One region of the Ensifer sp. M14 genome, then DNA from elsewhere that is predicted to be linked to it. Evidence: riboswitches for the same ligand, from Rfam matches in the RefSeq annotation. Region 1 holds a riboswitch; the other holds the start of a gene.

Region 1 (3,822 bases):
CCATCGCCTTCGGCGTGCTGCTTGTGGTGCCGACGGCCTACTGGGTTCGCCTGAAGCTACCTGGCTTGCGGCCCTACATCGAGTTCATCACGCTGCTGCCGCTCGTCATTCCGGCAATCGTCATCGTCTTCGGCTATATCCGTCTCTACAACACCTCGAGCTGGCTGCCGCTCACCGGATCGATCGCCGGCACCAATGTGCTCCTGATGTTCGGCTACGCCATTCTTGCGCTTCCCTATATGTACCGGGCGGTGGACACGGGTCTGCGGACGATCGACATCGCCACCCTGACCGAAGCCGCTCAAAGCCTCGGCGCGGGATGGGCGACCATTCTGGGGCGGATCATCCTGCCGAATGTTCTGGTCGCGGTACTCTCCGGCGCCTTCCTGACCTTCGCCATCGTTATCGGCGAGTTCACCATGGCAGCGCTTTTGAACAGGCCGGCCTTCGGTCCGTATATGCAGCTTCTGGGCGCCAACCGCGCCTATGAGCCAGCCGCCCTCGCCGTTATCGCGTTCGGCATCACCTGGGGCTGCCTCGGCCTCATCCAGCTCGTCTCGCGCTTTCAAAAAAGCGCGCCTCCCAAGGCCTGAGGATCGGTCCATATGAGTTTCCTGACACTGACCAACATCCAGAAATCCTTCGGCCCCGTGCAAGTCGTGCATGGCTTCGACATGGCAATCGAGAAGGGCGAGTTCGTCTCGTTCCTTGGGCCCTCGGGCTGCGGCAAGACGACCGTGCTGCGCATGATCGCCGGCTTCGAGACGCCATCCAGCGGATCCATTGTCATCGATGGCAAGGACCAGGGCACGCTGAAGCCGAACCAGCGCAACATCGGCATGGTGTTCCAGGCCTATGCGCTGTTTCCCAACATGAATGTGCACGACAACGTCGCCTTCGGCCTGAAGGTCGCCGGCGCGCCGAAGGCGGAGACCGATACGCGCGTCAAGGAGATGCTGAGCCTGATCAAGCTCGAGCACCTGGCCGACCGTTTCCCCTACCAGCTGTCCGGCGGCCAGCAGCAGCGCGTTGCGCTGGCGCGCGCGCTCGCCGTCAAGCCGCAGGTGCTGTTGCTCGACGAGCCGCTCTCGGCGCTCGACGCCAAGATCCGCGTGTCGCTGCGCGAGGAAATCCGCCAGATCCAGCAGCAGCTCGGCATCACCACCGTCTTCGTCACCCATGACCAGGAAGAGGCGCTGTCGATCTCGGATCGCATCGTCGTGATGAATGGCGGCCGTGCCGACCAGATCGGCACGCCGTTCGAGATCTACAACACGCCTGCCACCCGCTTCGTCGCTTCCTTCGTCGGCACGCTCAACATCATCGAAGCCAAGGTCGCAGACCCTGCCTCTGGCGCCGTCACCATCGGCAACCAGCAGGTCTCGCTGAAGGAGCAGATTTCCGGCATGAAGGGCGGCGACAACATTTCGCTCGCGCTGCGCCCGGAAGCAGGCTCGATCGCCGACAGCGCCAAGGGCGATACGGCGCTGACCGGAGAGGTGGTTTCGACCAGCTTCCTCGGCTCGGTCATCCGCACCAAGCTGCGCATCGGCGGCGATGTCATCTCTTTCGACATGTTCAACGATCCCGGCCTGACGCCCCCAACGTTCGGCGACAACGTCACGCTGCGTTTCGCTGCCAAGGATCTGCTGGTCATCCGAGAGTAACGTCGGACCTGAGAAGGCACCGCGCTGCCGGAATCATTTCGCCCGGCAGCGGCAGACCGTGGAAAAATCTGTCGTAATTTCCAGGATTTTCGTCGCGCCACGCGTTTGACCACGCGTGGCCGATCTATATAGTCGGCCCTGTTCTCAGGGCGGGGTGAAACTCCCCACCGGCGGTAGCGATCGAAAGGTCGAAGCCCGCGAGCGCTTCGAGGGCTTTCCTCGAGGGTCAGCAGATCCGGTCAGATTCCGGAGCCGACGGTCACAGTCCGGATGGAAGAGAGCAAGCAGGAACGTGGACCCCACGCCGGGGCTTCGCGCGCATGCATGTTCGCCCGACGGGAAAATTGGAAACGCCAAACCCTGGAAGGCTTGAGACCCATGACTATTCTTTCCCACCCCACCGCCAAGATCGCGATCGTTCGTGCCCGCTGGCATGCCGACATCGTTGATCGTTGCGTCGATGCCTTTGTCGCCCAATGGACGAAGCTCGGCGGTTCGGCCGCCGATGTCGAGATCTTCGATGTGCCAGGCGCACTCGAGATCCCGCTGCATGCCCAGAAGCTTGCCAGGACCGGCCGCTATGCCGCAATCCTCGGCACCGCCTTCGTCGTCGATGGCGGCATCTACCGGCATGATTTCGTCGCCGGCACCGTGCTCGACGGCATGATGCGCGTCCAGCTCGACACCGACGTGCCGGTGCTTTCCGCCGTGCTGACCCCGCACAATTTCCAGGAAAGCTCGCCGCTGATCGCCTTCTTCCGCGAGCACTTCGTCGCCAAGGGCGAAGAGGCCGCCAATGCCTGCGCCCAGATCCTCGACGCCCGCGCCAAGCTGGCTCTGGTCAACGCCTGATCTGACACTTCACTGCATCGCACCCGGCAGCCCCTCATCCGGCCTGCCAGCCACCTTCTCCCCGCCTGCGGGGAGAAGGACATGCGTGGCACGCTCTCACGCCCAACACCTCCACCTGACGGCTTCAGCCTTTGCCTCCCTCCGCTGCAGTGATCGGAACCAGCAAAGCGGCTGACGAGGCCGTCGCACGGCATGACCGCGCTGGGTTCACGGAAGAGCGATGACGACGCCACACGCTCGACCGTCCCCTCTCCCCGCCTGCGGGGAGAGGGCTAGGGTGAGGGGCAGCTCCAGACAAAGCGCGTGAAGGACAAATCCACGCGAAGGCGCACGAGGCTTCCTTGAATCAACCTCTGAACCACCTGAATCGACCCGTCAGCACAGGCCGCCAAACAGCTGTTTCGACTCGGCAATTCAAGGCACTCAATGCGCCGGCCCGGCCTCGGCAAGACAACGTTCCAGCGCCGCCATCCGGTGGCGATGGCCGGCTGCCTCGAAGCCGACGACGGTCACGAAAGGCGCGAACATCACGATGATCAGGCAGATCGCCATATCGACGCCCGCCATCGCCGCTACGATCGACGCCGCTAGCACAAGCACCGTTCCGGCCAGCAGCCACGCATGCAGCGGCTCCGCCTGCCGCAGCAGATAGGCATACATGCCGTAGACCAGGCCGATGTAGGCCCCGACCGGAATGACCACGGTCAGAACGGTTGCCAGTGAGCTGATATGCGCCTTGTGTTCGATGTAATAGGCAGCCACATGCAGACCCGCGCCAGTGGCAACGATGGCGGCAAAGATGAAGATGTGCCCGTAGCCCCAGACGAAGGAACGCCTGCGGTGCGCATGCAGGACCTCGGCGCTCGGCAACAGGAAATAGATCCACCACATGCCGAAGGTGAGCCCGGTGCCGGCAAGGCAGACGAGCGCCACGTCGAGGTTCCAGCCCTCCCCGTCGACGACAGCGGTGATCGAGGCGACGGTGCCGACCACACCTTCGCCGAGCGCGATGATCGCCAGAAGACCGTAGCGTTCGGCGATGTGGTGTGCATGCCAGGGCGTGCCGCCATGCCGCGTCTCGGCGATATAGGGCCCGAGCATCTCGATCGCCGTCAGCACCACGGCCATGGCGATGGACACGGTGAGCGAGAAATCGAAGAAGATCAGCACGATCCAGCCAAGCTGGGCAATGCCGATGGCGATCACATAGGTCATGCAGGCATCGCGCCGCACCGGATCCTGGTGGGTGGCGCGCAGCCACTGGAAGATCATCGCCACGCGCATGACGACATAGCCGAGCACC
Region 2 (3,822 bases), 1.3 Mb from region 1:
CCGTCACGGCGAAGCCGAGCGCGACGATCAGATCGGTGTGGTCACAGGACTTGCCTGGACAGAGGTCGGCGGCGAACTGCTGACGATCGAAGGTGTCATGATGCCCGGCAAGGGCCGCATGACCGTCACAGGCAACCTGCGCGATGTGATGAAGGAATCGATTTCTGCGGCGGCGTCCTACGTCCGTTCGCGCGCGATCGACTTCGGCATCGAGCCACCGCTGTTCGACAAGCGCGACATCCACGTGCACTTGCCGGAAGGCGCAACGCCCAAGGATGGTCCTTCGGCCGGTGTTGCCATGGCAACGGCGATCGTCTCTGTGATGACCGGTATTCCGATCTCCAAGGATGTGGCGATGACGGGTGAGATCACCCTTCGCGGCCGCGTGCTGCCGATCGGCGGTCTGAAGGAAAAACTGCTGGCGGCCGTCCGCGGTGGCATCAAGAAGGTGCTGATCCCCGAGGAGAATGCCAAGGATCTGGCCGAGATTCCGGATAACGTGAAGAACGTGCTGGAGATCATCCCGGTCTCGCGCATGGGTGAAGTGCTCGAACACGCTCTCATCCGCGTCCCGGAGCCGATCGAATGGGACCCGGCAAATGAGCCGGCAACCGTCGCCGCGGTTGATTCGCAGGACGAAGCGGGCGCTTCCATCGCCCACTGATCGACAGGGCCGGCGGGTGCAATTGTGCTCGTCTCAGGCTCATTTGGCAGAAAAACAAGGAAGACCGGCCCCTGGCCGGTCTTTTTTGTTGTAAAAGCATGCCGCAAGCCTTGCATTCCAAGGGATTAGGCGCAATTGGGAATGGCAAGACGCGGGCGATGCGCAAGCCGCCGCGGCTTAAAAACACAGTCGTTTCGAACCATTTTGAAAGGGGTGGAAACATGAACAAAAATGAGCTCGTGTCTGCCGTTGCTGAGAAGGCCGGACTTTCCAAGACCGACGCATCTTCCGCAGTTGATGCAGTTTTCGAGACCATCCAGGCTGAACTGAAGAACGGTGGCGACATTCGCCTCGTCGGTTTCGGCAATTTCTCCGTTTCGCGTCGCGAAGCCTCCAAGGGCCGCAACCCGTCCACGGGCGCTGAAGTTGACATCCCGGCACGTAACGTTCCGAAGTTCACGGCCGGCAAGGGCCTGAAGGATGCCGTTAACGGCTGATAAGTTTGCTTGACGGCCGGATACGAGGCCGGCAGTCCAAGTCTCGAAGGGTTCGGCTCACGCCGGACCCTTCTGCATTTTCGGGTGGCCTTGCAGCAGCGCAGTCTTTGGTCTACGGCTCAGCGTATTCTCAGGGCGGGGTGAAAGTCCCCACCGGCGGTAAGGGCTTCGGCCCAAGCCCGCGAGCACTTTCAACCTCTGTGGGCTGGAAGGATAGCAGATCCGGTGTAATTCCGGAGCCGACGGTCAAAGTCCGGATGAAAGAGAATGATCGTGGGTGCGAAGGGCGGGCCGTCCGTCGTCGTACCCTGCGCTCATGCGTCCTGATTTGTGTTGGTCCCTGTTTGTGGATGAAGGACATGAATCAGACTACCCAAATGCGTTTCACCTCCCGTGCCATTGCCGGTGCCGCCTGGATGGTACTGGCCGGCGTTGCCTTTGCCTTGCTGAATGTCGTCACGCAATGGATGACGATGCAGCTCGGCTTTTCCGCCACCTCGACCGCCTTCTGGCAATATGCATTCGCGCTTATCTTCTCCCTGCCGTTCCTGTTCCGGGTCGGCCTGTCGGCGATGCGCACCGACTATCCCTGGCGTCACGTCGTTCGTGTCGGCCTCGCAGCCCTGGGGGTCGGGGCCTGGGTTTCGGGCCTGGCCTCCGTCCCGATCTGGCAGGCGATCGCGCTGGTGATGACCTCGCCGTTCTTCATCATTCTCGGGGCACGCCTCTTCCTCGGCGAACGCGTCGGCGCGTCCCGTTGGGGCGCGGCGGCAGTTGGTTTTGCCGGTGCCGCGATCATCCTGCAGCCCTGGTCGGAGAGCTTCACCTGGGCAGCCTTGCTGCCGGTTCTCTCGGCGCTGCTCTGGGGTGCGTCGTCGCTGATCACGAAGAGCCTGACGGGCATCGAGCGCCCGGAGACGATTACCGTCTGGCTGCTCGTGCTTCTGACGCCGATCAACGGCGCCATGGCGCTGTCGGCAGGGTTTGTCGTGCCGAGCGGCGCCATGCTCGCGCTGCTGGCGCTGGCGGGGCTCCTGACCGTCGTGGCACAGTATCTCTTGACGCTGGCCTACACGGTCGCCGATGCCGCCTATGTGCAACCTTTCGACGATCTCAAGCTGCCGCTCAACGTTCTCGCCGGCTGGCTCGTCTTCGGTTATGCGCCGAGCGGCTATCTCTGGCTGGGAGCCGTACTGATCCTCGGCGCCTCGCTCTTCATCATGCGCAACGAGATGAAACGTGAGCGTGCGAGCGCGTAAGGCGCCGCTGCACAACAAAGCTGCGGGATTGTCATGCGCCTGTCATCGCCATCCCGCAGAACCCCCTTGTTTTGGATATTCGACATGGGGGATTTCATGACCATTTCATCATGCAGAACGGCGCTTGCCGCCATGCTTCTTGCGTCCGTTGCTTTTCCGGCTGCTGCCGAACCGGTGTTCAACCGTATTGCGTCCTTCGCCGTTGCCGACAATCTGGAAGGTGACGCCCGCAAGGAAGCGACATCTGCGGAAATCATCACCGCCACCGAAGACGGCAACACGCTGATCTATTCCGATAGCCCGGGCAAGCGCATCGGCCTCATCGACATCACCGACGCCAAGGCGCCGAAGGCCGCCGGCATCGTTTCGTTCGAAGGGGAGCCGACGTCGGTGACCGTTGCCGGTACCAAGGCGCTGGTTGCCGTCAACACGCGCGAAAGCTTTACCAAGCCTTCCGGCTTCCTCGCCACCGTCGACGTCGCCACCAAAAAGGTCGACGCGACCTGTGATCTCGGCGGTCAGCCGGACTCCGTCGCAGTCAACAAGGACCGCACCCTCGCTGCAATCGCCATCGAGAACGAGCGCGACGAAGAGGTCAACGACGGCAAGATCCCGCAGATGCCTGCCGGCGACCTGGTGATCCTGTCGCTGAAGGACGGCGCTGCCGATTGCACGACGATCAAGCATGTGACCCTGACGGGGCTTGCCGACGTTGCTGGCGACGATCCGGAGCCGGAATTCGTTTCCTTCAACGGCAAGGACGAGATCGCGCTGACACTGCAGGAGAACAACCACATCGTCATCATCGATGCCAAGGCGGCGGTGGTTAAGACGCATTTCTCCGCAGGCAGCGTCGACCTCAAGGACATCGACACCAAGCGCGACGGCACGATCGCCTTCAAGGACGAACAACCGGGCCGCAAGCGCGAGCCTGACGCTGTCAAGTGGCTCGACGACAGCCGCATCGTCGTTGCCAACGAAGGCGACTATGAGGGCGGTTCGCGCGGTTTCACCATCTTCGATACGACCGGCAAGGTCCTGTTCGAATCGGGCGCCAGCTTCGAGCAGGCGATCGCGTCGATCGGGCATTACCCGGAGAAGCGCTCGTCGGCCAAGGGCGTCGAGCCGGAGGGCCTCGAGGCCGCGAAATTCGGCGACGACAATCTGTTCTTCGTGCTTGCCGAACGCGCATCCGTTGTCGGCGTCTACAAGGACACCGGCGCCGAGCCGGAACTGCTGCAATTGCTGCCGTCGGGTATCTCGCCGGAAGGTGCCGTCGCGATCCCGTCGCGAAATCTGCTTGCGACCGCCAACGAGGTCGACCTCGGCGAGGACGGTGGCGCCCGCTCGCATGTGATGATCTATGAGCGCGGCGAAGGCGAAGCCGCCTATCCGCAGATCC

The links. Region 1 has a riboswitch for FMN ahead of BLJAPNOD_RS10190 (6,7-dimethyl-8-ribityllumazine synthase). Riboswitches for the same ligand answer to the same signal wherever they lie in the genome.
Region 2: another riboswitch for FMN. It lies ahead of BLJAPNOD_RS16720 (DMT family transporter); the one in region 1 lies ahead of BLJAPNOD_RS10190 (6,7-dimethyl-8-ribityllumazine synthase).

Annotation. Positions count from the first base shown of each region.
Region 1 covers NZ_QJNR01000004.1:2,132,789-2,136,610, reverse strand. Annotated here, with positions in the region: gene BLJAPNOD_RS10200 (ABC transporter permease) at 1-593, shown strand, start outside; gene BLJAPNOD_RS10195 (ABC transporter ATP-binding protein) at 606-1,667, shown strand; FMN riboswitch at 1,804-1,953, shown strand; gene BLJAPNOD_RS10190 (6,7-dimethyl-8-ribityllumazine synthase) at 2,046-2,519, shown strand; gene BLJAPNOD_RS10185 (low temperature requirement protein A) at 2,943-3,822, opposite strand, start outside.
Region 2 covers NZ_QJNR01000004.1:3,434,336-3,438,157, reverse strand. Annotated here, with positions in the region: gene lon (endopeptidase La) at 1-664, shown strand, start outside; gene hupB (DNA-binding protein HupB) at 886-1,161, shown strand; FMN riboswitch at 1,284-1,434, shown strand; gene BLJAPNOD_RS16720 (DMT family transporter) at 1,512-2,420, shown strand; gene BLJAPNOD_RS16715 (esterase-like activity of phytase family protein) at 2,505-3,822, shown strand, end outside.